Regions from separate parts of the Mesorhizobium sp. M0960 genome, predicted to be linked through region 1. Evidence: riboswitches for the same ligand, from Rfam matches in the RefSeq annotation. Region 1 holds a riboswitch; each other region holds the start of a gene.

Evidence for each region. Region 1 has a riboswitch for cobalamin ahead of NKH63_RS02800 (CbtB domain-containing protein). Riboswitches for the same ligand answer to the same signal wherever they lie in the genome.
Region 2: another riboswitch for cobalamin. It lies ahead of metE (5-methyltetrahydropteroyltriglutamate--homocysteine S-methyltransferase); the one in region 1 lies ahead of NKH63_RS02800 (CbtB domain-containing protein).
Region 3: another riboswitch for cobalamin. It lies ahead of NKH63_RS10085 (ABC transporter ATP-binding protein); the one in region 1 lies ahead of NKH63_RS02800 (CbtB domain-containing protein).

The regions. Positions count from the first base shown of each region.
Region 1 is NZ_JAMYNN010000001.1:543,369-550,601, reverse strand. Features, by position in the region: gene cbiB (adenosylcobinamide-phosphate synthase CbiB) at 1-519, shown strand, start outside; gene cobO (cob(I)yrinic acid a,c-diamide adenosyltransferase) at 960-1,583, opposite strand; gene cobU (bifunctional adenosylcobinamide kinase/adenosylcobinamide-phosphate guanylyltransferase) at 1,585-2,106, opposite strand; gene NKH63_RS02805 (CbtA family protein) at 2,099-2,881, opposite strand; gene NKH63_RS02800 (CbtB domain-containing protein) at 2,897-3,076, opposite strand; cobalamin riboswitch at 3,113-3,308, opposite strand; gene NKH63_RS02795 (aromatic ring-hydroxylating oxygenase subunit alpha) at 3,449-4,642, shown strand; gene NKH63_RS02790 (MFS transporter) at 4,621-5,820, opposite strand; gene NKH63_RS02785 (heparan-alpha-glucosaminide N-acetyltransferase) at 6,068-7,066, shown strand; gene NKH63_RS02780 (methyltransferase family protein) at 7,083-7,233, shown strand, end outside.
Region 2 is NZ_JAMYNN010000034.1:5,856-13,088, reverse strand. Features, by position in the region: gene NKH63_RS30380 (adenosine kinase) at 1-933, shown strand, start outside; gene NKH63_RS30375 (transposase) at 966-1,628, opposite strand; gene NKH63_RS30370 (MFS transporter) at 1,918-2,169, shown strand; gene NKH63_RS30365 (helix-turn-helix transcriptional regulator) at 2,232-3,065, shown strand; gene NKH63_RS30360 (hypothetical protein) at 3,383-3,637, opposite strand; cobalamin riboswitch at 4,193-4,393, shown strand; gene metE (5-methyltetrahydropteroyltriglutamate--homocysteine S-methyltransferase) at 4,489-6,834, shown strand; gene NKH63_RS30350 (FMN-binding negative transcriptional regulator) at 6,871-7,149, opposite strand; gene NKH63_RS30345 (dihydrodipicolinate synthase family protein) at 7,184-7,233, opposite strand, start outside.
Region 3 is NZ_JAMYNN010000003.1:372,359-379,591, forward strand. Features, by position in the region: gene NKH63_RS10065 (HlyD family secretion protein) at 1-547, opposite strand, end outside; gene NKH63_RS10070 (MarR family winged helix-turn-helix transcriptional regulator) at 544-1,023, opposite strand; gene NKH63_RS10075 (FecCD family ABC transporter permease) at 1,102-2,103, opposite strand; gene NKH63_RS10080 (ABC transporter substrate-binding protein) at 2,133-3,077, opposite strand; gene NKH63_RS10085 (ABC transporter ATP-binding protein) at 3,074-3,892, opposite strand; cobalamin riboswitch at 3,985-4,188, opposite strand; gene NKH63_RS10090 (GyrI-like domain-containing protein) at 4,483-5,316, shown strand; gene NKH63_RS10095 (bifunctional helix-turn-helix transcriptional regulator/GNAT family N-acetyltransferase) at 5,354-6,289, opposite strand; gene groES (co-chaperone GroES) at 6,518-6,814, shown strand; gene groL (chaperonin GroEL) at 6,877-7,233, shown strand, end outside.

The DNA.
Region 1 (7,233 bases):
GAGAACTTCTCCGACGGCGTCGTCGCGCCGGCGTTCTGGATCGGCGTTGGCGGGCTCGCCGGCGGCGTCGCCTACAAGGCCGCCAACACCGCCGATTCGATGATCGGCCACCGCACCCCGCGCCACGAGGCCTTCGGCTGGGCGGCGGCGCGCTTCGACGATTGGATCAACCTGCCGGCATCACGGCTGACGGCGCTGCTGATCGTGCTTGCCGCTTTCCTGGTCAAGGGCGCCGATGCCAAAGCCGCCTGGCATGCTGTGCGGCGCGATGCGAAAAAACACCGCTCGCCCAATGCCGGCTGGCCGGAAGCAGCGATGGCCGGTGCGCTCGGCCTGGCGCTCGCCGGCCCCCGTTCCTATGACGGCGTCATGGTCGAAGACGCGTTGATGGGCGAAGGCGGCCGCCGCGACGATATCGAGAGCACCGACATCCGACGGGCGCTGAAACTTTACCGGGTCGCCGACTTACTGCTGATCGCGCTGTTCGGGGTGGTCGCAGTGGTTGTTGTCTTGGCGTGACCTGCGCCCGAGATCGAGCGGAAACAAAAAACCCGCCAAGCGGCGGGTCGTTGGAGCCAGTTAGCACCATAGCGAGATTAGTACCATAGCTGCCGGCACAAAGCAAGAACAAAATTGCTGTGCCCAAAGAATAATCGCCCCAGCTTTGCGCTTCTCATTCCCTGCCTTTGACGTTCGAGGTTGGCGAAATCCGAAGCGCCATCCAATCTCCCCCCTCGCGGGGGAGATGTCCGGCAGGACAGAGGGGGGGCGCGAAGGATCGCCAGCCTCTTGACCGTTCACCTGCTAATGACGGTCTGACGACGTAGTTGTCTCCGACTGACAGGCCGAGGGACAGTGCCCCCCTTTGCCCTGCCGGGCATCTCCCCTATAAGGGGGGAGATCGGCAGCTTCGCCGGCGCCGCCTGCTCCGAAACGCCCTTCCCCGATCGCCAAACCCCTCAGAACTCTATCCCTTGCTGCGCCTTCACGCCGGCGGAGAAGTGGTGCTTGGTCACTCCCATCTCGGTGACCAGATCGGCTGCCTCGACCAATACCGGCTTGGCATTGCGGCCGGTGACGACGACATGCAGGCCCTCGCGACGCGCCTTCAGCGCTGCGACCACCTTTTCGAGGTCGAGATAATCGTAGCGCAACGCGATGTTGAGTTCGTCGAGCACCACGAGGCTGATCGACGGCTCGGCCATCAGCTCGAGCGCCTTGGCCCAGGCGGCCTCAGCGGCCGCGATGTCGCGCTTCAGGTCCTGCGTTTCCCAGGTAAAGCCCTCGCCCATGGCGTGCCAGACGACGCGGTCGCCGAAGCAGGCAAAAGCATCCTTCTCGCCGGTGTGCCATTTGCCTTTGATGAACTGGACGACGCCGACGCGCTTGCCGTAGCCGAGCATTCTGAGCGCCAGCCCGAAGGCGGCCGTGGTCTTGCCCTTGCCCGGACCGGTGTTGACGATCAACAGCCCTTTCTCGACCGTCTTGGCTGCAACCTCGGCGTCCTGCACCGCCTTGCGCTTGGCCATCTTCGCGCGGTGGCGTTCCTCGTCCTTGGGATCGATGTGGTCGGTATCAGCCATGTCATTTCACCCTGAGCGGCAGCCCCGCCACCATCAAAAGCACGGTGTCAGCGACGGCGGCAACGTCCTGGTTCAACCGGCCGGCCGCGTCGCGAAACCGTCTTGCCAGCGCATTCTCCGGCACGATGCCCTGGCCGACCTCGTTGGACACCACGAACCAGGGTCCACGCGGCCGCGACAGCACATCTGCCAGCCTTCGGCATTCGGCCTCGACATCATGTTCGGCCAGCATATGGTTGGTCAGCCACAGCGTCAGGCAATCGATCAGCACCGGCTGGCCGTCAGGCAGTGCCTCGATCGCGCCGGCAAGGTCGAGCGGCGCCTCGATGGTCGTCCAGCCGGCGCTGCGGCGCGAGCGGTGCAGCGCGATCCGTTCGCGCATCTCCTCGTCATAGGCTTGCGCCGTCGCGATATAGCTCCATGGCGCCGGACAGGCACTCACCAGCCTCTCGGCATGCACGCTCTTGCCGGAGCGCGCACCGCCGATGATCAGGGTCAGCGCCCCGGCAGCGCGGTCAGGCAAAGCTGTCGCGCAGGCTGGTCGCCGTGCCGGTGAAGCGGCCGCGCACCACGCCGACGACCGCGCCGAGCACCAGCCAGAACACCAGATTGGTCAGCGTCACCGCCACCACGAACTGATGATGCAGGCCTTCCGGGATTGTCGTCTCGAAGCTGTCGGGCTGCGGCGCGCCGACAATATGCGGCGCCACCATCAACGCCACGGCAAGGACCGCCAGCGGCAGCGATCTGCGGAAGGCGAGCAGGCCGAGACCGGCGGCGGTCGCCACCACCGTTGCCCACCACCAGATCTGGCGTTGGACAAGGTCGGCCGCCGGCATTGCCGGCAATTCCGGCGGCAGGCCGAGGCCCGGCGCCAGCGTGAACACGGCAAAGCCGGCAAGCCCCCAGAACAGGCCCTGGCGCCAATTGCCGATGCCGCCGGCGAACTCCGAAACCGCAACCAGGACCAACGCGAAGCCGATGCCGGTGACGATATTGGCAACGACGCTGAAGGCAAAGCGTTCGAAACCGTCGGCCGGCGCCCAGCCTTCGTCCTCCGCCGGAGCCATTGCTTCAGCCGGTGCCGGCGCGGCGCTGCTTATAGCCATCGTGCCCCCGGCGTTTTCGACCGGTGCCGCAGGTGCCGCGGCATGGTCATGGCCGCCGCCGGCCTGTTCGTAGACTTCCGCCTTCAGGATCAGCGGCACCGTGGCATAGGCCTGCATGCAGGCGAGAACGACGCCGGCCACGAGCCCTGCGATCGCCGCGATGAACACGACGTTGCGAAACAGTGTCATGATGTCAGCCCCTTGTCAGTGGCAGGGAAAGCCCATCGAGTGGCGATAGTCGTGGGCGGCATTGTGGACCGCATCGATGTGCGAGAAGCCGACAAAGCCCATGACGAAAATGCCGAGGAATGCAGCAAGCGCCAGCTGCATGAAACGCGACTGCGAGGAGACGGAAGCGCCGAGCGAGACGGAAGCGGTATTCATGTCTTGTCCTTTCGCCCTCCACCCGAGGGCATAGAAGTCAGTTTCCTGTCGCCGGCAGGTCTCCTGGCTCGCGGATCAGCGCCCTTCCCCACCTTCCCGAAGAAAATCTTCAGTGGCATATGGAGAGGACTACCGCACACAGTTGCGGGGGCAGCCACGGCATTGGGCAAGAATTTCGCCCGCACCGCATTCCCTCTTGGTTCCAAACGGAACCGACGACATCAGCGACTATAGGCAGAATCGCCGCGCCCGGCAAACCAAATTCCGCCGGATCGTGTGGCGAATGCGCCGCCTCGCCAAGCTCGCCGGCCGGCGCCGCAATTGACAATTCTCACAGCCGGGTGTCGGCTGGCGGATGGGGAGGAAGCCGGCATGCAACCCAGCCCGAATGAGCGCGGTCCCTATAACGGCCTGACGCGGGCCGAGCCGACGCTGCCGTCATCGGCCTATTGGGACATCGCAGGCTATCAGCGCGATCTCGAGGCCATCTGGTATCGCAACTGGCTGCTGGTCTGCCGCGAGGCCGACCTTGCCCAGCCGCTGGCATTCAGGACGTTTCGCATAGGCACGCAGGAGATCGTCGTGCTGCGCGACGAGACCGGCGAATTGCGCGCCTTCCACAACACCTGCCGGCATCGCGGCTCGCAGCTTTGCCAGCAGAGCGAAGGACGGCTGAAGGCGCGGCTCATCACCTGCCCCTACCACGCCTGGTCCTATTCGCTGCGCGGCGATCTGGTGCGCGTGCCATCGAAATCGCTGCCGGACGGTTTCGACAAGGCCGATCATCCGCTCTACCGCGTAGCACTGTCGGTGTGGAGCGGTTTCGTTTTCGTCAACCTCGCGGAAGACGCTGCCGGTTCGGCTGAAACATCCTTCGATCCGGCATCCGGCAACCTCGCCAACTGGCCGCTGGAAACGCTGCTGAGCGGCCATGTGCTGCGCAAGGTTATGAACTGCAACTGGAAGATATTTTGGGAGAACTTCAACGAGTGCCTGCACTGCCCTGGCGTCCACAAGGACCTGTCGCGGCTGGTGCCGATCTATGGCCGCGGCCTGATGGGCCGGCACGACGACCCCGAATGGGCGCGCCACGCCGACAATGACGCGCCGGAATTTGCCGGCGGCTTGCGGGCCGGGGCCGAAACCTGGTCGCGCGACGGGCGCGTCCACGGCTCGGTCTTTTCGAGCCTGACGCCGGCCGAGCGTGCTGCCGGGCAGACCTATGCCACCAACTTGCCGTCGATGTTCGTCGTCGGCCATGTCGACTATGTCAGGACCGTGCGGCTGGTGCCGCTTGGGCCGGAGCAGACCGAACTCACCGCCGAATGGCTTTTTTCGCCCGAAGCGCTCGTCGATCCGGCTGCGGATATCGACAACATCGTCGCCTTCGGTACCCAGGTGCTGGAGGAAGACGCTGATATCTGCGAGGTCAACCAGAAGGGCCTGCGCTCGATGCGCCATAAGGCCGGCGTGCTGATGCCCGAGGAATATGATTTGCACCGCTTCCACAACTGGGTGCGCGAGCGGCATGCGGCGCTTGAACATCAAAGCGATTTGGGCAGATAGCGCCAAGTGACGAAGCCGCAGACCGCCGCCAGCAGGCCGAGCGTCGCGAAAACCGCGCCCAGGCCGAAGAACGCCAGCACCACTGAATAGACCAGCGGCGGCGTCAGCTCGGAAAAGTCGAGATAGGTGCGGTAGACCGCCGCCATCTGCGCCCGCTCATACGAGCGCACCGAGCGCATGAACGCGGTCGAGCCCAGCGCATCGAGCGCGATGGTGAAGAAGGCACCGCAAAGCAGCAACGCGCCGGTGACGAGCGGCGCGGCCTCGCCGACGGCGCCGGCCGCCAGCAGCGTCGCCGACATGGCGAAATAGGCAAACGTCATGGTGCGCCGGCCGCCGAAACGCTTTCCCGCCCTGCCCCAGAAGATGGCCATGAACAAAAGCGCATTGCCGGCCGAAACCAAGAGGCCACCGGCGAGCTCGCCCTCGCCGGTGATCACCATGAACAGCGGCCCATAGACAAAGAACGTCGTCCAGAAGCAGGAACGGCCGAAGGCGATCAGCCAGGCCAGCCTCAGCCTTGGCTGCGCGACGAAGCGGCCGATATTGGCCAGCGGATTGACCGGCCGCGTCTTGCCCGGGCGGATCGACGGGTTGTCGCCAAGCCGGTAGGTCCAGAACAGCGCCAGCAGGGCCATGGCGAAGACGGCCACCGCGCTATGCGCGGCATAGATGCCGAAACGCGTGTAGAGGAAAATGCCGAGCGTCGGCCCGGCGGTCCAGGCAAGCATCGACCACGCCATGCGCAGCGACTCGGCCTGCATGAAATCGGTCTTGCGGATGTGGTCCATGATGTAGAGGTTGAGCGTGATCGCCAGCGCGCTGGCGCCGATGACGCGGCAGAGCATGCCGACCGTTTGGCCAGCAAGCGTATGAGTGACGAAGAACAGCGAGCCGACGGCCAGCAGGCAGGCACCGGCGGTATAGACCCAGCGCCGGGCAAAGCGCCGGATCAACATCGGCATGAACAGCGTCGCCGAGAGGCCGAGCATTGCCACGACCGTGTAGAGGATCGAGACGATCTGCTCGTTGTGCAGGATCTCATAGGCCTGGATCGGGATGACGCTGGAGACGGTGGCGCGCGCGAACGATTCGACCGCATAAAGCGAGGCGAAGGTGCGTGCATCCGCCGGCCGCAAGGCCGCAAGCCAGATAGGATGGCGCACATGGGTAGCCATTGCTTTCCCCGAAGCAGAATCGCCCAAAGCAGGGTTTGGAGCACAAATCTGCCGCGGCGATTCCTGGCCGGGTAACAGGAAACCGACGCCTTCACGGCAAAAAGCGAAGCCGGCCAAAGGCTTTCCGGCTCTGGCCTAAAGCGAGTTCTAATGCTGACCCGCGCCAACGCGACGCGAGGACTGCTTCTTTTGACGGTGGCAACCGTGATAGTCGTCTTGCCGGGGCTGAACCAAGACAGCGAGACCGATGAGCATCGCCACGCCGACCACCGCCGTTCAGGATCAACCGAAGGCGAAGCGCATCGCCGCCATCGACATCGCACGCGGCATCGCTTTGCTTGCCATGGCGAGCTATCATTTCACCTGGGATCTCGAATTTTTCGGCTACACCGATCCCGGCCTCACCGCCTTCGGCTGGTGGAAAATCTACGCGCGCTGCATCGCCTCGAGCTTCCTGTTCCTGGTCGGCGTCAGCCTCTATCTCGCCCATGGCAAGAAAATCCGCTGGACAGGCTTCTGGAAGCGCTTCGCCATGGTTGCCGGGGCGGCTCTCGCAATATCGCTGGTCACCCGAATCGCCACGCCCGACGGCTTCGTTTTTTTCGGCATATTGCACGAGATCGCGCTCGCCAGCCTGCTCGGCCTGGCGTTCCTGCGGCTGCCGGCGCTGCTGACACTGCTTGTCGCGGCGTTTGTCATCGCGGCGCCCTTCTACCTCAGATCCGAGGCCTTCGATCATCCGGCTTTGTGGTGGGTCGGTCTATCGGCGACCAATCCGCACTCCAACGACTATGTTCCGCTGCTGCCCTGGTTCGGCGCCGTGCTTGCCGGCATCGCGGTTACCAAACTCGCCGCCACCTCCGGCGTGCTGACCCGGCTGTCGGCCATGACGCCAGGCCGCTGGGCAAACCCGCTGGTCTTCATCGGCCGGCACAGCCTTGCCTTTTATCTGATCCATCAGCCGCTGCTGATCGGCTCGGTCTGGCTGTTTTCGCAATTCATGCCGGCGCGGGTCGAAAGCAGGGAGGTGAACTTTCTGAAATCCTGCCAAATATCCTGCGAGCAGGCGCGCGACACCGAGTTCTGCTCCAGCTATTGTGCCTGCATGCTGGACACTCTCCAGGGCGAAGCCTCGCTTGACCGGCTCTACAGCAACGACCAGTCCCCGGAGTGGAAGGCGCATATTGGCGAGCTCGCCGGCACCTGCACCGCCCAAACCGAGACGGCGGAACCGAGAACGCGCTAATCGAGGGAGGACAACAATGACCGACAGTCACCCGAAACCCGTGCAGCAAAATCCTGGGCAGCCGAAGCTGGGGCACATCCCATGGCCGCCGCTGATCTATGTCGCCGCCATCATCGTCAGCGTCGCGCTAGGGTTTTTCTATCCACTGCCGTGGATCGGCGATCTTC
Region 2 (7,233 bases), on a different contig from region 1:
GACGAGGCGTTCCTGGAGACGAACGGCATCATCAAGGGCGCGATGAATTTGATCGACACGAGGCGCGCCGAACTGCTCTACAGCCGCATGGGCCCGGCCATCGAAGCCTCGGGCGGCAGCGCCGGCAACACGGCGGCGGGCGTCGCCTCCTTCGGCGGTCGCGCCGCTTTCTTCGGCAAGGTCTCCAACGACGCGCTCGGCAAAATCTACGCGCACGACATGCATGCCCAGGGCGTCGCCTTCGACACCAGGCCGCTCGATGGCGAACCGCCGACGGCGCGCTCGATGATCTTCGTCACGCCGGACGGCGAGCGCTCGATGAACACCTATCTCGGCGCCTGCGTCGAGCTCGGCCCGGAGGATGTTGAGGCCGACAAGGCGTCGGGCGCCGCCGTCACCTATTTCGAGGGCTATCTGTGGGACCCGCCGCGCGCCAAGGAAGCGTTCCGGCAGACGGCGAAGTTCGCCCATGCCGCCGGGCGCGAAGTATCGATGACATTGTCGGACTCGTTCTGCGTCGACCGTTACCGCGACGAATTCCTAGAGTTGATGCGCTCCGGCACCGTCGACATCGTCTTTGCCAACAGCCACGAGATCAAGTCGCTCTACCAGACCGCGTCGTTCGACGAGGCGCTGGCGCAGATCCGCAAGGATTGCAAGATCGCCGCCGTCACCCGCTCGGAAAAGGGCTCGGTGATCGTGCGCGGCGACGAGACCGTGACCATCAATGCGACCAGGATCCGCGAGCTGGTCGACACCACCGGCGCCGGCGACCTCTACGCCGCCGGCTTCCTCTACGGCTACACGCAAGGCCGCAGCCTGAAGCAGTGCGGCGATCTCGGCTCGCTAGCGGCCGGCCTGGTCATCCAGCAGATCGGCCCAAGGCCACGCCAGAATTTGCGCAGAGAGGCCGAGCAGGCGGGGCTGCTGTAGGTGGCGAGCCAAGAACCAGCTGCCCACCCTCCTTAATCCAGCCCGAGCCTTTTCTTCAGTTCCGCATTCTCCTTGCGGAGACGATCGGCAAGCAGGCTCTTTAGCCGCTTGTTTTCTTCCTCGAGCGCGACGAGATCCTTCAGCCCGTCACTGTCCGCCGCAGGCGCCGCCGCCTTCTTCCAAAGATAGTATGTCTGTTCCGAGATGCCGGCTTGCTTCACCGCGCTCTTGAGAGTAGCGCCGCCGCCGATCGAGGTCTCGATCTGCGCCAGCTTCTGGGCACGATCCTTCGCGGAGTAGCTCTTTCGGCCCGTTCGCGCTGACGGCGGTGCTTCAGTGGTCGCGGATATCGGCTTGGCAGGCGCGCTCGCCTCAGCTTCTGGCTTCCTCGACCGCCGCGCTCTCGTCTTCGGTTTTGGCGTTTCCGTTTTGTCTGCCGGTTCGCTATGAACTACTGCTGACTCGGTCTCCAGGGGATTGGCCATGAAATGCTCCACTCGCGGTTTGTGCAAAGGTTCAGCATCAAGGGCCACTACAGTAGAGTCAACAAGCTGACGATTTAACGGCTCGACTTCCTTTGTTGTCTCGGCCATCGCCGCGGCGATGTCGAAATTGCCCCAGATGGAACGTGCGGATTTTTGATAATTGCGCTTTTGTTTGATTTCCACGGTGAATGGTCGCGTCTGCCGCCTCATAGTTCCTTCCTGAATAGGAGAATGAAGTCGCCGCTCGAATTTTTTGGCGCTTCCTGCTTAGCGCGGAGCATTATCGTATAGCCGCTCAACGGACAAGTGATGCCGGTCTTCGATGGCTGACCATCTGGGGAGATTTGAGCGGCTTCGCACGTCCTGCGCATGCCTGTAAGGCCGCCAAGTTTTCTGGGTTAGCAGGCGCGCACTGTGGCAGCTTGGCTTGTACGGCGAGGCCATGGTTGAGTGAGGCGAAACAAATCCAGCCCCGCGGTCAATCCCGAGGCTTCCCACAATGGCGAAGAGAACATCTTCACTCGTTCCTTTTGAGCACAAGACCTTCCGTTCGCTATGGTCGGCTGCACTCATTTCGAACCTTGGCACCCTAGTGGAAGGTGCGGCGGCAGCTTGGCTGATGACGAGCATCGCAGCAGTAATTTTTGATCGCCCATTCGTGCTGTGTACCAGCCCTGTGTCTTGCGCAAGTGGTCACGAACGGCTGCCGGAGCCTCGAAGACGCCCTAAAAACACATGCTGCGATTTTTGAACACGCTTGACGTGTTAAATTAATTCATCCACGATGCGTGTGTTGAACACGCGAGGTGAGTTATGAACATGAAAGAGCTTAGGGTTCGACTGGGCATGACTCAAAAAGATTTGGCAGAGCAGATGGCAACAACGCAACAGACTGTGGCCCGTTGGGAAACAGGCAAAACGCAGTTGAACGTCGAGCAGATCAAGGACCTTTGCCTCACGTTGAAATGCACGGTCGAGGAGCTGCTGGGCTGGAAGATTGATGTCGAGGAGTGGCGCACGAGCCCGTTTGCAATTGCCGATGCCGAAACGCGATACGGCACGCTCAGAATCAAGACGACTGTTGGCAGCCGCCAATATCCTATCGATGAAAAGGCGCGTGAATCGATTTTACGTCAGTTGAAGGAACTTCATAATCTGCGCAGAAATAACACAAGCAGGCCATGGCTGTATTGTTGGAGCCTTGACAACAAAATACTCTTGATAAATCCGCAATATGTCCGCACCATTGAGCTTATCGGTGACGATGTAGAGGAGATGCCAGAGTATTATCATCCAGAAATCTATCGGGCTTTGGATGACTGGGATAAGGGTGAGGTTTCAGGAAAGCTGAAGAAAGAATGCGATGCCATCATCGCAGAGATGGGTGATCAGGAAGCCGTGCGCATGGCCTCCTATGTTCGCGTCACATATGACGACGGAGAAGATGAGTGGAACTTCTTGGATGAAGAAACCGCTACGACTTTCTTCGGATTGGAAGCTGCGACCTTTGACGTTCCCCAGTGTAGTTTCGCCGAAGTGGAGGAAGAAGGTTACTACCGAGCGCGATACGCCAACCTTGATCGCGTCGCGGTGATGGAGGTTCCAAGCGACCGTTATCACAGATTGACCGCGCCCGAGGAAGCTTAGAACCATCCACGAAGGGCGCATGTTACATCTCGACCTTGCGTGGTGCGTTTTCAGTACGAGATGACGTTAAGCGTAGGTAGTGGCAGGTAAGAGTGCTCGACCAGAAGCTCAACTGCCTCCTCAATATCGCTGCCGATGTGCCGCAGGACACGTCCACGGGAGCGTGGATAGGCGTGAAGTTCCTGCACTCCACGGTCCGCTCTCCCATCGCCGGTGTGTGCCCGACGCCATCTTGTGGACGAGCTTGGCCGCCTGCACCCGGTTGTATTCCGGCTTGCGGTCCGCCTGGGCGGTCCGCCGCGATGGCTATCTCCATGTCAATCGGCGCCGAACTTTGACTGCCCGCTGCTTTTGATGAATTTGGCGAGGTCCCGCGCATAATCACTCTTGGTCTTCTCCTTGAGGCCCTGTGTCGCGAACTTGTGGTCCAGCAGGGCAAACAGGTCCAAGTCCCCTTCCGCCTGTGGCGCTGGCTTGCCCTCACCGCCCTCGGCTTCCCAATTGGGGACCGCTTCTGCGCGCTGCACCGTGGCGATTGTCCGCCCAAGACGCATCACAAGATCGAACGCCAAACCGTGCGCGTGCACGACGATTTGCCGCTCAGGCCTCATTTGGACAGGACTTGAGCTAGCCCGGTGGTTTGAGCCGGGTTACCTTGAGCCGGTGGGCTGCGAACAAGCAGTTCGAGACATTGGCCTCGATCACTTCGCAACACGCCGCTGCGCCTGGCCTCGGTGTGCTCCCCCCGAAATCGTTGTGTCATATCACCGAGGGCATCACGGCCAACAGCTTCCACATGGGCAACAGCCTCGCCATTGAGCCGAATATGGTCGCGAGCAGATCACCAACGAAGCGGTCGGAACCTCAGAGCCGAAGTTCGACGCCGAGGTGGTTCGCGTGATGCGCTAAGCAGCACCACGGCGCTTGCCGGTATGTTTGCTGCCGGCAGCCGACGAACTCCTATCCTCCTGGACAAGGGCGCCGTGCGTCATTGCTTTGATTTACCGGCCGCTCAAGGCTTCCACAGTTTTCGCTTTCGAGGCGACCTTTGGAACATGCCAACGGAAATTTAACATAACGACATAAACATTTCTTTATGCGGCGTTGACAATGGAGCGAACTGCTGTAATTGTCTGCCGCGTCGTGGTTCTCCGTACGGCGCTGCCGCAGCGGAGCTAAGAGGGAAGCCGGTGCGATGCCGGCGCTGCCCCCGCAACTGTTAGCGGCGAGCCAACCCCACTCATGTCACTGAGGCGAATAGCCTTGGGAAGACGGGTAGAGGCTATGACCCCGCGAGCCAGGAGACCTGCCACGGCGAATTACGTCCACGGGCGGGGTGTCTCGGTGGCCGCTGCAGCCTGGCGTTCGTGCCGGCCTGCTAGCGCCTTCCTTGTCACCGACGCCCCAACCATCGGGGTCTGGCATGACTATCTCTCAGCAAATTCCTGTAGCAACGCTCGGCGTGCCCCGCTTCGGTCGTCGGCGAGAACTGAAATTCGCGCTTGAAAGCTACTGGTCCGGAAAATCGTCCGCTGCCGACCTTCTCACGACCGCGAAGGCGCTCCGTGCCGCTAGCTGGGAGGAGCAGCACGATCGCGGCGTGTCGAAAATCCCGTCGAACGACTTCTCGCTCTACGACCATGTGCTCGACACCGCAGCCATGGTCGGCGCCGTTCCATCCCGTTACGGCTGGAATAGCGGCGAGGTTCCACTTGACATCTACTTCGCAATGGCGCGGGGCAACCAGGGTCAGACGGAGGATTGTCGACACGCTGGTCACCAGCAGGCGGCTCATCGGTCTGATGTAACCGCGATGGAAATGACCAAGTGGTTTGACACCAACTATCACTACATTGTGCCGGAACTCAACGATGATCAGACGTTCGCCCTCTCGTCGACGAAACCGGTCGATTACTTCATCGAGGCTAAAGCTCTCGGCGTTCACACACGCCCAGTCATCCTTGGACCGATCACCTTCCTCAAGCTGGCGAAATCGCCTGCCGAAGGATTCGATCCCATCGCGCTCCTGCCGCGGCTGCTGCCCGTCTACGAGCAACTCCTGCAGAGGCTGAAGCTGTCTGGAGCCGACTGGGTGCAGATCGATGAGCCAGCGCTTGTCCTCGATCTGAACCCGAACGAACGAGCTGCGTTCGAATTCGCCTATGGCCAGCTGTCGAAAGCCGCGCCCGAGCTGAAGATCATGCTGGCTACCTATTTCGGGCCCCTGGGAGACAATCTCGAAACCGCGGTTTGTCTGCCCCTGGCCGGGCTGCATATTGATCTCGTGCGCGCTCCCGAGCAGCTGGAAACGGTGGGTCGGCTCGCACCGAAGGATCTGGTGCTCTCGCTTGGCTTGATCGATGGCCGCAACGTCTGGCGTGCGAACCTGCCCGCCATTCTCGACCGCATCAAACCGATCGTCGCCGGCTGGCCCTTGGACCGCGTCGAGATCGCGCCTTCTTGCTCGATGCTGCACGTGCCGATCGACCTGCGCATGGAGACCGAACTCGACGCGGACATCAGGTCGTGGCTCGCCTTCGCGGCCCAGAAGACCGACGAGTTGGTGTTGCTGGCCCGGGCCCTGACTCAAGGCAGGGATGCGGTGGCAGGCGCGTTGAAAGCGTCTGCCGAGGCTGCCGCCACTCGCCTGACATCCACGAAGATCCATGACCCGCTGATTGAGGGGCGGATCGCCAGCATTGACGACAGCATGAAGCGACGAGAGAGCGCTTTTGCCGAGCGCTCCAGAGTCCAGGCCGGCACGCTCGGACTGCCGCCGTTCCCGACGACGACCATCGGGTCCTTCCCGCAGACGCCGCAGGTACGCAGGGCGCGGGCCGCTCATGCGAAGGGCCAGCTGAGCTATGTCGACTACGAGACCTACCTGAAGAAGGAGATCGAGGCTGCAATTCGGTGGCAGGAAGAGATCGGGCTGGACGTGCTGGTGCACGGTGAGTTCGAACGAAACGACATGGTACAGCATTTCGGCGAGCAGCTGTCCGGCTTCGCCTTCACCCAGCATGCCTGGGTGCAGAGCTATGGGTCGCGTTACGTGCGTCCCCCCATCATCTTCGGCGACGTATCGAGGCCCAATCCGATGACGCTGCGCTGGTGGCAGTTCGCCCAGTCGCTTACGGAAAACCCTGTGAAGGGAATGCTCACAGGCCCAGTGACCATTCTCAACTGGTCATTTGTTCGCGACGACGTACCCCGCTCCGAAGCATGCCGCCAGATCGCGCTCGCCATCCGCGACGAAGTGACGGATCTCGAATGGTCCGGCGCAAGGATGATCCAGATCGATGAGGCCGCGTTTCGCGAAGGATTGCCACTGCGCCAGTCTGATTGGAACGACTATCTCGACTGGGCTGTCGAATGCTTCCGGATCGCTTCAACGGGTGTAAAGGACGCGACTCAAATCCATACCCACATGTGCTATTCGGAGTTCAACGAGATCATCGACGCGATCGCTGAAATGGATGCGGATGTCATTTCGATTGAGACGTCGCGCTCGAAAATGGAACTGCTGGACGCCTTCACGAGCTCCAAATATCCGAACGAAATCGGGCCCGGAGTCTACGACATTCACTCACCACGTGTCCCGGAAGTCGGGGAGATTTCGGACCTCGTCATGCTTGCCCGCGACCGACTGTCGGATGCCCAATTGTGGGTAAACCCGGACTGTGGCCTCAAAACACGCAAATGGGAGGAGGTCCGCCCTGCCCTCATGAACATGGTCGCTGCAGCACGTGCGCTCCGGGAGAAAGTGTAGGCCTGAGGGTTTCCTGGTTGCTCACCATGTGGTGAGTTACCGGCTGCCCCATGTCGGCTGTGAATGTGCCAAAACGCGATCACATCCTTTGAAAACGTCACTCGAGCGAGAATGTGCACTTCCTTCGGCACGTGTACTAATCGCGCAGGAGTAAAGAGTACCGTTTTCTCCCTGTGACGTGTCGAGTTCGAAGGGGATGTGATTGGCGTCGAGACCGCTCCGGCCATGGGTTATCAACATGCCAAGTGCGCTGTTCTCGATCAGTTCGTAAAGGACTTCTCGGCTCGGTTTTTCGAAATGCCCGGGTACATACATGATAGGTTCCTTCACTGGCCGCCGGGTTCGCTATTCACCGGTTGACATCCGATGGCAAGCGTTCCAACGCGGCGGCGATCTGGC
Region 3 (7,233 bases), on a different contig from region 1:
ACGACTTGGCGTTGATGCCCTTGCGGGCAAGGTCGGCGGCGCGGTCATACTGCGACTGCGCGTACTGGACCTGGCTTTCGTCGGACTTCTCTTGCGCCAGCGCCTGGCTATAGGCCGCACGCAGCTGCTCGACATTGAGCCGCGCGCCGGCCACCGCCGCATCGGCCTGGGCCAATGCGATCCGGTAGGGCTCGGGATCGATGGCGAACAACACGTCGCCCTGCTTGACAGACTGGTTGTCGAAAATATCGACCTGAACGATGCGGCCCGCCGTATCGGCGGCTATCGACACCTTGGCCTGCTGCAGATTGGCGTTCTCGGTCTCCTGATAGCGGCCGCCGGTCACCCAGACATAGCTGCCGCCGGCGATCAACGCAGCGGGCAGCACAAACATCAAAAGGAAGCGGCCGGCACGACGCTTCTTCTTCGGCGCCACTGGCGCCGGAGCTACCTGCGGAGCGACCGTGACCGGAGCTGCCGCCGGCTTCGCGGGAGCTTCCATCTCCAGCTTGGCCGCATTCTTATCTACTTTGGCTACCGCGTTCATGCTGCTGCGCCTTCCGTATTCTTCACTTTTTCCGAGGGCGGCGTCTCACCATCCGCAAGATTCTGCACCATTGTCTCCAGCGCCTTGACCAGGACGCGGCGATCTTCCGGCGAAACGCCAACGAGCGATTCCTCATACACCTCGCCGGCAAGGCTCTTGACGTGGGCGTAGGCTGCGTTCGCCTTGGCGGTCGGGAAAATCATGCGCACTCGTCTGTCGGTTGCGTCGGGACGGCGCTCGATCCAGCCGCCCTCCTCCATGCGATCGACAAGGCGCGAGACGCTGATCGGCTCGATTTCGAGAAGCTCGGCAAGCCGCGCCTGCGCGACACCCGCCTCCTTGGCGACACGGACCAGAAGCCGCCATTGCGCCGAAGAAAGGCCGAAACCACTGGCGCGCGCCTCGAAGCGCTTGCGCATCAGGCGCTGCACGTCGTGGATCAAAAAGCCCAATCTGTCGATGCCGTCGGAAACCATGAGCGACATATATAATAAGCGTGCTCATAATTCAAGGAACCCGGATTGTGCCAGAAGGCGGCAAACATGGCAGTCACATCATGAGCGATTGCGAATGAGCATCGTGACCACGAAGAAAGCGCCGACCGAACTGGTGATGATGCCGATCGGCAGTTCCTGCGGCGGCAGCAGCGTGCGCGCGAGAAGGTCGCTTGCCAGCAACAGCACCGCTCCGAAGAGGGCGCAGCTTGCAATCAGGCGCAGATGAAGCGGGCCGGCCAGGGTCCTGGACAGATGTGGGATCATCAAGCCAACGAAACCTATGACGCCTGCGACCGAGACAAGGATCGCCGTCGAGAAAGCGGCGACGAGAAATGTCATCCTGCGCATCCGCGCAACCGGGACGCCGAGGCTTTCAGCGGCATTCTCGCCGGCCAGGAAAGCGTCGAGCCGGCGGTGGTTCCAAAGTCCATAAACAAGGATGGTGCCTGCGCCCAGAGCAGCCAGCTCGATATTGTCCCAACGGGCCAGCCCGAGCCCGCCCATCGTCCAGAACAACACCGAGTGAGCGGCGCGCTGGTCTCCGGCAAAGACGAGATAGTTAGTCAAGGCGGTGAACATGAACGAGACGGCAAGCCCGGCGAGGATCAGCCGTTCGGGGCCTTGCCCCCTCACCCGCGAAACCAGCAAAAGCACGATGCCGGCGGCCAATACGCCGCCCGTGAAGGCCGCGACCGGCAACGTCCAGATACCGAAATGGTCGCCAAAAATGGTGATGACGGAAACCGCGCCGGCCGCGGCTCCGGACGACAGGCCGAACAAGAACGGATCTGCGAGGTCGTTGCGCGTTACCGTCTGCAGCAGCGCGCCGATGACGCCCAGCCCGGCGCCGACACAGATGGCCATAATCGTGCGCGGTAGCCTAAGATCGAGGACGATCTTGGCAATCGGGATCTTGCCGGCCGGACCGGACACGATGTCTCCGTCCAGCCCGGCGGCATGTCCGAGCGCAGCAATCACGTCGCTCAACGCGATGACCGTCGATCCATAGGCAATCGACAGCAGAGCAAGAGCGGCAATCGCTGCTGCTCCTGCTGTCATCGCCAATTCGAACGCTCTCTGGCGCAAGCTCAGAAAGCTTCCGGGTGCATCGCCCTGGCGATCTTGCCGATCGCCTCGATGTTGGCAGGCCCAGGCGTCAGTTCGGCATAGCGCAGCGCAATGAAGTGCTCATTTTTGACCGCCTCAGTCTCCTTCATCGCCGGATGAGCTTTCAGGAAATCGAGCAGTTTTCTGTAGCCGCCGTCCTGGTAGTCGAGCAGGATAAGAAATTGCGGATTGCGGGCCGCCACCGTCTCCCAATCCGTATTGCCCCAGCTCGTCGGCATGTCGGCCATGATGTTGTCGCCGCCGGCTGCGGCGATCATGGCGCTGGGGATCGCGAACTTGCCTGATGTGAAGGGTTTGTCTTCGCCGGAGTCGTAAAGAAACACACGCGTTCCCGTGCGGTCGCCGATCTTTGCCGTGATATCGGCGAGCTGCGCCTTCCAGTTCGAAACAAGCTTTCCCGCCTCCGCCTCCTTGCCAAAAATCTTGCCCAGCTTTTCGACATCACCATAGAGCAGGTCCATCGAGGCTGCGGGGCGGTTCTGGTCGAGATGGACGCAACTTTCCGTCGGCACCAGCGTCTTGATACCGTGCGGGGCCAGCGTATCGGGCGTCACCTCGCCGCCAGGCTTCATGCCGTAATACCAGCCGGCGAAGAAGAAATCGGGCTCGACGGCGACGAGGTTTTCGAGGGTCGGGTATTTCGGCGCGAGTTCCGGGATCGCGCCCTGCTCGGCCTTGAATTCCGGACCGACCTTATACCATCCGGTGATGCCGGTCAGGCCGACGATCGATGGTTGCAGCCCCAGCGCGAAGGCCATCTCCGCCATGTTCAGATCTTGGATGACGGCGCGCTTCGGCGCGGCGTCGAACGTCAGCGGCGTGCCGCAGCTATCAACGGTTACCGGGAAAGCGAAGGCGGTCTGGGCAAGTAGGAGGGAGGCAAAAGACAGTACGAGGCGTTTCACGGATGTTGCTCCTTGGTCAAATCGGGATGTGAAGAGGCGCGGTTCGGAACGTCGAAGACCGTGAGTTCGCGGTCTTCGGTGGGATGGCGCAGCCAAAGCACGTCAACGCCGAAAATCTCGCGGATCAACTTCTTGGTCAGCGCCTCGCGCGGACTGGCAAGTGCCTGCAGGCGGGCCTCGTTCATCACCGCGACCCTGGTGGCAAATGGCGTGACAAGCGACAGATCATGAAGCACCGCCACGACGGTCATGCCAAACTGCGATACGAGTTCGAGAAGGTCGCTGCGGGCGCGCGGATCGAGATGATTGGTCGGTTCATCGAGGAACAGGATTTTGGGCTCCTGGGCGATGGCGCGCGCCAACTGGGCGCGTTGCCGCTCGCCACCGGATAGCGAGCCGATCGTGCGGCCGAGCAGCGGCAGCAGGCCGGTTCTGCGAAGTGCTTCAATGACGATGTCGCGTTGCTCGCTCCTCCGTCGCAAGCCGGCATGCGGGACGCGCCCAAGCTCGACGTAGTCGATCACGGCAAGCCGCGGATCAGGCTGGTCGGTCTGGCCAACGACCGCCATGTGCAGTGCCCGCTCGGCGTCCGAAAACCTCTCCAGCCGGCGTCCGGAAAATCTCACATCTCCCGCGCTTGGCCGCAGCGTACCGCATAGCATGCGCAGCAGCGTCGTCTTGCCGGCGCCGTTGGGGCCGATGATGGCGAGGCGGTCGCCCGGCGCTATCGAAAGGCTCACCGCGCTGACCAGGCACCGGCCATTCGTCGTCGCGCTCAGTTCACACGCTTCAAGAAGAGGCTGGGAGGCGTCCAACTTACCGTCACTTTCTCAATGGCGACGGAAGGAAGCTGGACGGACCGGCCGACAAGACCGATGTCCACGTCTCCTCCCGGCACACCCCGTCCGGTCAACTCATGCTGATGGCAGGTCTCCTGGCTCGCGGGTCTTTGCGCCATCCTGCCTTCCCAGCCTTGCCGGCCAGTGGCACTTCGGATTTTGCTAACCGCTTACAGTTGCGGGGGCAGCCACGGCCTCGATCCGAAGATCTCACCGTGTTCCCTTTTCACCCCTTGCCTTTCGACTCGGGGACCATCAGTCAGCCACCCTAGTTTTCCGCCAATCACAGCGCAATAAGTCTTGTCAGAAGGAGCCATATAGACCTCGTGATGTAATAACGTTACATTTAAAAGGACGTTTGCCCGCTTCCTGTCAAGCCTTTTCGCGCGACGCCTGCGAATTGCCGACGACCGTCGCTCTCGATTTGCGCAGTGCGCAATTTCGATCAAACTGCCTCCGCCAGGAAGCGGCACCATAATCTTGCCAATATAAGACATGGCCAATGTAAAGACTGGGCCATGTAAAGACTGGGCCAATGCGGAGACTGGGCCAATGCGAGGTGCCAAATGAATCCGACCGAGAAGGCGCTGTGGTTCGTCGAAAGCCATCTGCCCGAAGCAGTCTCGCTGGACGATGTCGCCAAGAGCAGCGGGGTGTCGCGCTTTCATGTGACGCGGGCTTTCGGCGCGGCTACCGGCCGTTCGGTGATGAGCTACGTCCGTTCTCGCCGACTGACCGAAGCGGCGCGCAAGCTTGGCGCCGGCGCACCCGACATCCTCTCGGTCGCGCTCGACGCCGGCTATGCCTCGCATGAGGCCTTCACCCGCGCCTTCCGCGACCAGTTCGGCACCACGCCGGAACTGGTACGCGCACAAGGCTCGCTCGACAACCTCGATCTTGTGGAGCCGATCCTGATGGACCAGTCCTTTCTCGCCACTCTCGAACCACCGCGTTTTGAGACCAGCCGGCCGTTTCTCATCGCCGGTCTCGGCGAGCGTTACAGCTGCGAAACCAGCGCCGGCATCCCGATGCAGTGGCAGCGGTTCGGCCCCTATATTGGCAACATTCCAGGCGAGATCGGCGACGTCGCCTATGGCGTCTGCGTCAACGGCGACGACGCCGGCAATTTCGACTACATCGCTGGCGTCGAAGTGTCCGATTTTTCGGACCTGCCGAGGGAGTTTTGGCGTGTGCGCGTGCCGGCGCAGAAATACGCCGTGTTCGCCCATCGTGACCATATCTCGACCATCCGCCGCACGGTCAACACGATCTGGAACAAATGGCTGCCAGCCTCTGGGCACGAGATCGCCGATGCGCCGGAATTCGAGCGCTACGGCCCCGAATTTGATCCGCGCAGCGGCAATGGCGGGCTGGAAATCTGGATACCGGTCAAAGGGTGAGGTACGGCAGGCCGGCGCCGAAGCGCCGGAAGCGCTGCTACAACTCCAAATTCCAGTTCTGGCCGACCAGATCCTTGCCGAAGGAATGGTGGCGCTCCTCGTTGGTCAATTTAAAGCCCGCAGCCTCATAGATGTGGCGGGCGGCGGCGAGCACGTCGTTGGTCCACAGCGTCAGTGTCCTGTAACCCGTGGCGCGGCAAAAGCCGATACATTCCTCGACCAGCCGCTTGCCGATGCCGAGACCTCGCGCCGAGGGCTCGACGTAGAGCAGGCGCAATTTCGCCACCGCGTCCGACTGGCGCACGACGAAGACGGAGCCGACGACCTCGCCTTCCCGCTCGGCGATCCAGCTGCGTTCCCATTTCGGATCGAAGGATTTGACGAAGGCACCGAGGATTTCGGCGACCAGCGCTTCATAGGTTTCGTCCCAGCCATATTCCTGCGCGTAGAGCAGGCCCTGGCGACGAATAATCCAGCCGATGTCGCCGACTTGCAGAGGCCGCAGCATATAGGGAATTTTGGGCTCGGCGCTTCCGCCCAGCAAACGCTGCACCGTCTGCATGGCTTTGACCAGCCTGTCCTGTTCGGCATCCGAAAGCCGGTCGAGCAAAGCCGCGACCTGGTCGTGCGAGCCCTGGTTCAGCGGTGCGAAGGCCTGCCGCCCGGCCTTGGTCAGCGCGATCGACGAGCGCCGCGCATCCGCCTCGATCGTGGCACGCTCGACCAGATCACGCTCCTCGAACTTCTTCAGCAGCCGGCTGAGATAACCGGCATCGAGGCCGAGATCGCGCCCAAGATCCGTGGCGGTCAGGCCATCGCGATGCGCCAGCTCATAGAGCACCCGCGCCTCGGTCAGCGAGAAGGTGCTTTTCAGCAGCCCTTCGTCGAGCAGCCCGATCTGGCGGGTATAAAAGCGGTTGAAGGCCCGCACCGCGTCGATCCGCTCCTTGCCTGGGTGATGATGAATGGTCATGGCATCCTCCTCCGGGCAAGATTAGCGATTTAGTTGACTTGGTCAAGTATCTGTTTGAAGCATCCGTTTGAAGCAATTGTCCTGATGATGCTCACCGGGCGCCTTGACTCGCGCGAGTTGCCAGACTATTTCAGCGCCACGTTAGCACTCCCCCAAGATGAGTGCTAACCATGTCCGGCGCCGCCGGACGGAGGAACTGTTCTCACCATTCTCATCGAGGAATAAAAAATGGCAAAGTCGAAGTTCCGCCCGCTTCATGACCGCGTGGTCGTTCGTCGGGTCGAATCCGAATCCAAGACCGCGGGCGGGATCATCATTCCCGACACGGCGAAGGAAAAGCCGCAGGAAGGCGAGATCATCGCCGTCGGTTCCGGCGCCCGTGACGAAGCCGGCAAGCTCGTCCCGCTGGACGTCAAGGCCGGCGACCGCATCCTGTTCGGCAAGTGGTCGGGCACCGAAGTCAAGCTCAATGGCGAAGACCTTCTGATCATGAAGGAAGCCGACATCATGGGCATCATCGGCTGAATACCGGCCTCACCCTCAACTGAATTTTCGGGCTCAATCCAAGCCCCTGCCAGGAGCTAAAAATGGCTGCCAAAGACGTAAAATTCTCCCGCGACGCTCGTGAGCGCATGCTGCGCGGCGTCAACATCCTCGCCGACGCGGTGAAGGTCACGCTCGGCCCCAAGGGCCGCAACGTCGTCATCGACAAGTCGTTCGGCGCACCGCGCATTACCAAGGACGGCGTCACCGTCGCCAAGGAAATCGAGCTTGAAGACAAGTTCGAGAACATGGGCGCGCAGATGGTCCGCGAAGTTGCTTCGAAGACCAACGACATCGCCGGCGACGGCACCACGACCGCGACCGTTCTGGCACAGTCGATCGTCCAGGAAGGCCACAAGGCGGTTGCCGCCGGCATGAACCCGATGGACCTCAAGCGCGGC